3 regions of the Shewanella sediminis HAW-EB3 genome follow, and region 2 is predicted to be linked to each of the others. Evidence: predicted binding sites of a transcription regulator. Region 2 holds the regulator's gene; each other region holds the start of a gene.
What was found. Region 2 encodes MetJ, which represses methionine synthesis genes. Its sites were predicted from a motif close to TAGACGTCTAGACGTCTA; they were not measured.
Positions count from the first base shown of each region.

Region 1: metH (methionine synthase) is a predicted target of MetJ. The motif match lies at 1,611-1,628, and genes of this name have one in related genera.
Region 3: metK (methionine adenosyltransferase) is a predicted target of MetJ. The motif match lies at 1,543-1,560, and genes of this name have one in related genera.

Region 1 is NC_009831.1:4,548,355-4,551,643, reverse strand. It holds gene metH (methionine synthase) at 1-1,573, opposite strand, end outside; gene SSED_RS19540 (ATP-binding protein) at 2,060-3,289, shown strand, end outside.
Region 2 is NC_009831.1:4,950,344-4,953,632, forward strand. It holds gene SSED_RS21065 (bifunctional aspartate kinase/homoserine dehydrogenase II) at 1-287, opposite strand, end outside; gene metB (cystathionine gamma-synthase) at 300-1,460, opposite strand; gene metJ (met regulon transcriptional regulator MetJ) at 1,694-2,008, shown strand; gene SSED_RS21080 (sulfite exporter TauE/SafE family protein) at 2,130-2,864, shown strand; gene traF (conjugal transfer protein TraF) at 2,861-3,289, opposite strand, start outside.
Region 3 is NC_009831.1:1,037,877-1,041,165, forward strand. It holds gene SSED_RS04495 (glucosaminidase domain-containing protein) at 1-93, opposite strand, end outside; gene metK (methionine adenosyltransferase) at 347-1,498, opposite strand; gene tkt (transketolase) at 1,972-3,289, shown strand, end outside.

The DNA.
Region 1 (3,289 bases), 400 kb from region 2:
GGAAGCCCACTTTATCTACCAGCACACGATAGGCACGGGTACAGATCTCAATTTTACGTGCCTTGGTGTCGGCCTGTCCCTCTTCATCGAACGCCATGATAATCGCCGCGGCGCCGTAGCGTTTAACCAGCTTGGCCTGCTGAATAAACTTCTCCTCACCCTCTTTAAGGGAGATGGAGTTGACGATGCCTTTACCCTGAATACACTTGAGGCCCGCTTCGATCACCTCCCACTTCGAGGAGTCGATCATGATAGGCACACGTGAGATGTCGGGCTCGGAGGCGATAAGGTTGAGAAATTTGTGCATCATCTCGACGCCGTCGAGCATGCCTTCATCCATGTTGATATCGATGATCTGTGCGCCGTTCTCCACCTGATCACGGGCGACAGAGAGCGCCTCCTCATATTCGCCGGTCTTGATCAGCCGCAGAAACTTGGCCGAGCCGGTGACGTTGGTGCGTTCACCCACGTTCAGAAACAGCGAGTTGGCATCTATGGTGAGCGGCTCGAGGCCTGACAGACGGCAGGCCACCGGGATGTCGGGCAGGGCGCGCGCCGGGTGTTTGATGACGGCTTCGCGGATCGCGCGGATATGGTCGGGCGTGGTGCCGCAGCAGCCGCCGACGATATTTAAAAATCCCTCTTCGGCCCACTGGCCTATGACTTCGGCCATCTCGGCGGGCGTCTCGTCGTAGCCACCAAACTCGTTCGGCAGGCCCGCATTGGGGTGCGCCGAGACATAACACTCGGATATTTTCGATAGCTCTTCGACGTAGGCACGCAGCTCTTTCGGGCCCAGTGCACAGTTAAGGCCGATAGACAGCGGCTTTACATGGCGCAGCGAGTTGTAGAAGGCCTCGGTTGTCTGGCCTGTCAGGGTGCGACCCGACGCATCTGTGATGGTGCCTGAGATCATGATAGGCAGGCGCGTACCTAAGTTCTCGAACACGGTTTCGATGGCAAACAGTGCGGCCTTGGCGTTCAGGGTATCGAAGATGGTTTCCACCATGATGATATCCGAGCCACCTTCGATAAGCGCATCGATAGACTCGATATAGGCCTCGACCAGCTCGTCGAAGCTGACATTACGAAAGCCGGGGTCATTTACATCGGGGCTGATGGAGCAGGTGCGGTTGGTCGGGCCTAATACGCCGGCCACATAGCAGGCACGGCCTGTCTCGGCTTCAACCTCATCGGCCGCTTCGCGGGCAAGGCGGGCGCCATTCAGATTGATCTCTGCCGAGAGCTCCTGCATGTCGTAATCGGCCATAGCGATGCGGGTCGCGTTGAAGGTGTTGGTTTCGATAATGTCGGCACCGGCGAGCAGGTAATCTTTGTGGATCTGCTTGATGGCGGCGCTCTGAGTGAGCACTAACAGGTCGTTGTTGCCTTTGACGTCGCAGGGCCACTCGTTGAAGCGCTCGCCACGAAAGTCGGCCTCTTCAAACTTGCGGTCCTGGATCATGGTGCCCATGGCGCCGTCGAGGATCAGGATACTGTCTTTTAGCTGTTGGCTGATCTGTGGGCCAATATCTCTTATTTTTTTTGAGTTACTTAGGGTGCCAGTGGCCATAAATTCTACCTGCCTTCGAATACGAGTTTTAGATGTTTATACGTATAGACGTCTATAATAGAACAGACTCACACGATAGTCGAGTCGACTTTTTAAGCCCGTAACCGGCTCGGAACTCCCCTATAGATTAGCCCTTTCAGTACGGATTTTTCCACTCTTTGTGGCTCTGAACTATGCTTTAGAAAGACCCTTTGCTGGAGATACCATGGTGTGGAGGAAAATCAATAATCAGCCTGCTTTCAGAATATTAACTTTGGTGTTGGCCTTTTTTATAACGTCCTGGCCTGTCTCAACTTATTTCACTCTGAGCCTGTCGACCATGTTGCTTAGTATTACACTGATCTGGTTGTGTTTAATTCTGTTCTTGTTTGCTTTGGTTAAGTAGGTTTAGTCAGTGAACAACGTTGACAGTCAGCCCCTCGTCCCGTTTATTGTAAGTTGCAGACCTGCATCTTCTGCATATAACGCTATAGGCGGGAGTAGCTTATGATGAGCGCCTCCAGCCTTCTGCTGGTGATATTTTCCTATGTGGCCCTGCTGTATATGCTGGCGTCATGGGCCGAGTCCGGCAGTGAACGGGCCAGGAAGCTGACAACCAGTGCCGCAGTTTATGCGCTGTCACTCGCCATCTTTTGTACCAGTTGGACCTTCTTTGGTAGTGTCGGTTTCGCTACCCGTTCCAGCATATTGATGCTCTCTATCTATCTTGGGCCGACACTCTTGATGATCGTTATCTGGCCCTTGATGCAGCGAGTGTTGCTGATAAAACAGATCTACAGGGTTACCAGCATCGCCGACTTCCTTTCGGCCCGATTCAACCGCAGTATCTTCCTTGCCGGCCTCGCCGCGACCGTCGCCATGGTGGGGATCGTTCCCTATCTGGCGCTGCAACTCAAAGCGATAAACACCGCCATCGATCTCGTCCTGGAGACCGAAGACGGTGTTGCGGCCAATGAGATTGCCTGGCTGGTCTGGTTGGGCGTCGCCCTGTTTACCATTATCTTCGGTATTCGACATCTGGATCCCACCGAGAGGCACCCGGGCATGATGCTGGCGCTCGCTGTCGAGGGAATGGTTAAATTGCTGGCCATGCTGTCTGTGGGGGTGTTTGTCGGTTTTGTGATGTTTGATTCTCCACTGGTCATCCTCGAGCTGCTTGAACAGAAGATGCCCGAGGCGGCTCAGGGGATGTCATCCAAGCCCGAGTTTGTCACCTGGGTCAGTTATCTGCTGCTCGCAGGTTCCGCCTTTATGTTACTGCCACGCCAGTTTCATGTCATGGTGGTTGAAAATCCCGATGTGAAACATATTAAGAAGGTGCAGTGGTGGCTGCCCATCTATCTGATATTAATGACTATTTTTATCACGCCTATAGCCGCTGCGGGTATGTTACTGCTTGGTCCGGAAACGGCGGATAGTTATATGCTATCCCTGCCTATGCTTGCCGGGCAGGATCTGCTCACCCTATTCGTATTTATCGGCGGTTTCTCTGCCTCTATGGCCATGTTGATGGTGTCCGGCATGACGCTCTCCACCATGTTCAGTAACCATTTAGTCCTGCCTCTGCTGCAGTGGAGTAATCCGGGTAGCGGCTTGAAAAGGTACCTGCTTCAGTCCAGGTGGCTGGCGGTGTTTATTGTGCTGGGGGCGGGACAGATGTTCTACCTCTATCTGGGTGAGTCATACATGTTAGTGAACATGGGCATGATCTCCTTC
Region 2 (3,289 bases):
TCGATCGACAAACGTTCTCTTAAACTTGTGGCCTGTTCATTAGAAAGCAGCTGCTCGATCAGGTTTTGTTGAAAGCTAATCAACACCTGCAGCTCTTCTTGCCAGAGCTGAGCCGTATCTTTTAACTCTAATAATTTATAAAGAAAGTTGGTGCTCTTACCCGCGGCGGAGACTACGACAAGATCGTCGCTATTGCCGTGAGTGAGAAGGATATGAGCCACACGGCGGTAACAGTCAGCGTCCGCCAGACTGGAACCACCAAATTTATGCAAATGACAACGTGCCATTTCAAACTCCTATTAACAAGCTAATGCCGCTGCAAGTCCTGCCTGTATATCAGCAACTAAATCATCTGCATCTTCAATACCTACAGAAAGACGGATAAGGGTATCTTTCACCCCAGCTTCGGCTCGAGCCTCAGGCTCCATTGCTCTATGGGTCATTGTCGCAGGAACCGCGACTAAACTCTCTACGCCACCTAAACTTTCTGCGACGGAGAACACGCTAAGTTGCTCGAGGAAGGCCACTAACTCGGCTTCTCCCCCCTTAAGCTCGAAACTTAACATTGCGCCGAAGCCTTTTTGTTGTTTCGCGGCGATCTCATGACCGGGGTGATCCTTAAGGCCCGGATAATAAACTTTATCGACGACACTACTCGCTGTCAGCGTATCCAGTACTCTTTGGGCGTTCGCCTGATGCTCTCGAATACGTACGGCAAGGGTACGAATACCACGTAACGTCAGATAGCTATCGAACGCCGAGCCGGTCAGGCCTAAGGTATTTGACCACCAGTGCAATAACTCCCCTAACTCCTCGTCTTTAGCTACCACGGCGCCGCCAACCACATCACTGTGTCCATTTATATATTTGGTCGTAGAGTGGATAACGATATCCGCACCGAGCAGCAGAGGTTGCTGCAAGATAGGCGAAAGGAACGTGTTGTCTACCACTACGAGAGCATCGACTGCATGACTCGCCTTCGCGATAGCCTCGATATCGACCACGCGCAGCAGTGGGTTTGAGGGTGTCTCGAGCCAAACCATCTTAGGGTTTTGCGCTATAGCATCTTGTAGGGCTAACTCATCGGTCTGATCGACAACAGCCAACTTAAACTGGCCCTTCTTCGCTAAGTTGGTAAACAAGCGGTAGCTACCGCCATAGCAGTCATGGGGAACCACTAACAGATCATCGGGGCCCAACAGACTCGTCACCAGAGTAATTGCCGCCATCCCGGTACAGGTCACGACACCCGTTGCTCCCTTTTCTAATCCGGCGATAGCATCTCCAAGGATTGAGCGGGTCGGATTCCCCGAGCGACTATAATCAAAATCTCTGGGATTCTTGTGCCCGTCGAAAGAGTAATTAGTAGAAAGGTAGATTGGTGGTACGACCGCACCATACTGAGTATCAGACTCAATCCCTTGACGGACTGCAATTGTGGCTAACTTACGTTCGGTCATCTACATCTCCTAAACTATTTACTGAACATCATACTTCATTTCAATTGACACAAATAGATGTCTGGACGTCTAAATGTACCTAAGCTAAAAGCCATCGTCAACAACTTATAGCCATTTAGACGTCCAAACATATAGAAATCTATTTGCAATTGTCGCAAATAAGAGGCAATAATTTGACTGTACAAATTAAAGGGTTAAAATCTGCCCCGAATTTTGAATTTACAGGTGAGTCAATGACTGAGTGGAATGGCGATTATATCAGCCCATATGCTGAACACGGCAAGAAGAATGAACAGGTAAAGAAGATTACCGTGTCAATTCCCTTGAAAGTGCTTAAGGTTCTGACTGATGAGCGTACTCGTCGTCAGGTCAATAACCTGCGCCACGCAACTAACAGTGAACTCCTGTGTGAAGCATTCTTGCATGCCTATACCGGTCAGCCGTTGCCAAATGATGAAGATCTGTCTAAAGATAAACCTGACAGTATTCCGGCAGAGGTGAAACGCTTGATGGATGAGATGGGAATTGAGTGGGAAGATGTAGAGTAACCTTTACTCTTGTTCAGTCAATTTCAGGGATCGCTATGCGATCCCTGTTTGTTTCAGCCGCTCACGATTTCAGATAAATTATTCTTCAGCAACTAAACAGGATTAACCGAGAGAAGATGCAGTGCTTTCAATAATCGACCCAACCAGCTTACTCTTAGCCTCGATCATCATCTTCTTCGGTGCCCTCACCCAAAGCCTTATCGGTTTCGGTCTTGCTGTCGTGGCAACCCCCTTGCTCTATCTCGTCGATCCACAACTGGTGCCTGCTCCCGTTATTGTTATGGGGTTTTCTATCTCATTGCTGACACTCTTCAGAGAGCGTAGCTCTCTGGAATTTAACGGATTGCAATATGCTCTTCTCGGCCGTATTCCGGGCGGTTTTCTTGGGGCAGCTTTACTGATATTTGCCCCTCAGCCCGTTCTGGGGCTGGCAATAGCCGGAATCGTCGCCTCAGCCGTTATTCTCAGTCTGATGAAGTTCAACTTAAAGGTTAATCGAAAAAGTTTATTTGCCGCAGGATTCGTATCCGGAATATTCGGTAACATCGCCGCCATCGGCGGGCCGCCAATGGCAATATTGCTTTCGGGCAAAGATGCCAGCCAGTTTCGCGCCGCTCTATCGGCCTTCTTTATCTTTAGCTCTACGATCGCACTGGCGATCTTAGCCATAACCGGATTATTAACTATCGAACACCTATGGCTGTCACTGATGTTATTGCCTGGGGTGATATTAGGCTATCTGGTCTCGGGACGTCTGGTTGGCCATATCGATAAGAATAAAACCAAAAAAATGACCCTGCTACTCTGCTCGGTGAGTGCCTTACTGTTGACGATAAAGTCGATAGCAGAGCTTTAAAAATGATAAGAGGTTTTCAGTACACCGCCGATGGCGTCATCGCTGCTGACCATACCTGTGAAATCGAGAGAGAATACCTGGCCAAGTTCGACTCCGGTTCCCAATGAATAGACACTTGCCCTATTGTCCTTCATATCATGACGATAACCCAAACGCAGTGCCAACCAATCCGTCGCTCGCACCTCCCCTTTGAATCGCCAGTACTGGGTACCCACAGTTTCATCGAAACGTTTAATAGGGTTAAGGTCAATATCCGTCGTAAAAGTCAGACGATTCCAGTCATAGGCGACACCAGCCGCAAATTTGGGATCGACTCGATAGCTAAGCGTTTTGCCTTGAGACTCTACCGCCTCCAACTCTTTGCTTATCAGGTCTCGCCCGGACATGGCAACGACTAACCCCTCCACAGGCTCCATTGCAACACC
Region 3 (3,289 bases), 1.6 Mb from region 2:
CTCAGGGGGCTCAGATAACCAGGACTCGCCCCAATAGAGTGAGGTGCCTATTAGCAGTAGCGCTATGATGAATTTACCGCTATTGAGATCCATGGCTTATCCTTTTCTGTTACTGAATCTTGTTGATATTTTGCTGTATCAATTCACTCTATCGAATAGGTGATATCAATACAAATACCAGTCTTGGCTTTCCTGTGTGGTATAGCGGGCGAAGTATAATGGCCCTCAGCTTAATAGGAACTTAATTGAGCTCATGCTACAACCCCGCTAACTTTCAGGCATAAAAAAACCGCCCAAAGGCGGCTTCTTAACTGTTAGCTCAACGCTGACTATAGCTTAATGCTGATTAGAGCTTAGCATCGGCTCTAAGGGCTTCGGCTTTATCGGTGCGTTCCCACGGGAACTCATTGCGACCGAAGTGACCGTATGCTGCCGTTGACTGGTAGATAGGACGAGCCAAATCTAACATCTCAGTCAGGCCATAAGGGCGCAGGTCGAAATGCTGACGAACGAGAGCGATTAGCGCCTCTTCAGAAACTTTGCCGGTACCGAATGTTTCGATACTGATAGAAGTCGGCTCAGCTACGCCGATAGCGTAAGAGACCTGTAGTTCACAACGATCGGCAAGGCCGGCAGCAACGATGTTCTTCGCTACATAACGGGCTGCGTACGCGGCACTACGGTCAACTTTAGAAGGATCTTTACCAGAGAATGCGCCGCCACCGTGACGAGCCATGCCGCCGTAGGTATCAACGATAATCTTACGACCCGTAAGACCACAATCACCCATAGGACCGCCGATAACGAAACGACCGGTAGGGTTGATAAAGTACTTAGTATCTTTGTTCAACCATTGCGCCGGAAGAACTGGCTTGATGATAGTTTCCATCACGCCTTCGATCAGATCGGCTTGGCTAACACTGTCACAATGTTGAGTCGACAGTACGATAGCGTCGATGCCAACAATCTTGTGGTCTTCGTAGGCAAACGTTACCTGGCTTTTTGCATCGGGGCGCAACCAAGGCAGTGTCTTAGCTTTACGAACTTCAGACTGACGTTTAACCAATGCGTGAGCATAGGTGATAGGGGCAGGCATTAGCAGCTCAGTCTCATTGTTGGCATAACCAAACATTAGACCCTGGTCACCGGCACCTTGTTCTTTAGGATCTGCGCGATCAACACCTTGGTTGATGTCAGGCGATTGCTTACCAATGGCATTTAATACAGCACAAGAATCGGCATCGAAGCCCATGTCTGAGTGAGTGTAGCCAATTTCGCGAACCGTCTTACGGGTGATCTCTTCGATATCAACCCAGGCTGAAGTAGTGACTTCACCACCAACCATGACCATGCCGGTCTTTACGTATGTTTCACACGCAACACGAGCCTTTGGATCTTGCTCTAGGATTGCGTCTAGTACCGCATCAGAAATCTGATCGGCGATTTTATCAGGATGACCTTCTGAGACCGACTCAGAGGTAAACAGGTGCTTTGCCATGGTGGTAAATCTCGTCGTTAAACAATATGAAGTGTGTAGAAGTATCTACATCTAGACGGCCATTTTAGTTGAAAACAGATCGGATGACACCCTTTTCGATAAATTTTGTGGAGTAAGGCTCAGTATTCCTGTCATAAGCTCAGGATAACTTGGGCATCTGTTTTTATTATCTCTTTGTTATTTAAGTGGTTGTTCATTTTTTGCTTGGCTGTCTATTAATCATAAACTTTGTTTGTGATTACCTATTCAATTTTTCGAGTAAAAGAGATCCGATGACTTTTCACTCAACGTCCTGAAAAAAAAGCTAACAGTTTGTTGTTACGGTATTAATTCACCTTAGTTTTACTGACTACGATTAAGAAAGTGTTGAATATTTTCGATATGAGCGAATTTTAATTGCGTCACACAGCCTAGTAGGGGAAAATATGCGTCCACAATTGCCCGCAACCCCCCAATAATAAGCAGGAGAGAGCATGTCATCTCGCAAAGAACTCGCAAACGCTATCCGCGCATTAACTATGGATGCCGTTCAGAAAGCCAAATCTGGTCACCCAGGTGCACCAATGGGGATGGCGGATATTGCTGAAGTGCTATGGAATGATTTCCTTAAGCACAACCCAAACAACCCTGAATGGGTTGATCGCGACCGTTTCATTCTATCAAACGGCCACGGCTCAATGCTTATCTACTCTTTGCTTCACCTTACGGGTTATGCATTGCCAATCGAAGAGCTGCAAAACTTCCGTCAACTTCACTCTAAAACGCCTGGTCACCCGGAATATGGTTACACACCGGGTGTTGAAACGACGACAGGTCCATTAGGCGCCGGTATCAGTAACGCTGTAGGTATGGCTATTGCTGAGAAGACATTGGCTGCTCAGTTTAACCGCCCGGGTCACGACATCGTCGATCACTTCACCTATTGCTTCCTTGGCGATGGCTGTTTGATGGAAGGTATCTCCCACGAAGCCTGTTCACTGGCCGGCACTTTAGGTCTGGGTAAGCTGGTCGCATTTTGGGATGACAACGGTATCTCTATCGACGGACACGTCGAAGGTTGGTTCACCGATGACACGCCTAAGCGTTTCGAATCATATGGCTGGCATGTGATTGCTAACGTCGATGGCCACGATAGTGATGCTATCCGCGCGGCGATCGAAGAAGCTAAATCTGTTACCGATAAGCCAACAATGATCTGCTGTAAGACAACAATTGGTTTTGGTTCACCAAACAAGTCTGGTAGCCACGATTGTCACGGCGCACCATTAGGCGATGCTGAAATCCAAGCGACTCGTGAGTTCCTTGGCTGGGAGCATGGCGCATTTGAAATCCCTGAAAATGTTTATACGGGTTGGGATGCAAAAGATATTGGCGCGACCAGAGAGTCTGCGTGGAATGAAAAGCTAGCCTCATATAAGGCTGAATTCCCTGAATTGGCCAGTGAATATGAACGTCGTGTTATTACCGGCGAGCTCCCTGCTGATTTCGAAACGAAGGCACAAGCTTTCATTCAAGAGTGTCAGGATAAAGCGGAAGGCATTGCCAGCCGCAAAGCATCACAAAATGCTATCGCAACATTCGGAGCTATCTTACCTGAAATGTTAGGCGGATCGGCTGACCTGGCAGGGTCTAACCTGACACTTTGGTCTGGTTCTAAAGGTATTCAAGATGACGCCGCGGGTAACTACATCTATTACGGTGTACGTGAATTCGGTATGAGCGGCATCATGAATGGTGTATCACTGCACGGTGGTTTCATCAACTTCGGTGCGACCTTCATGATGTTTATGG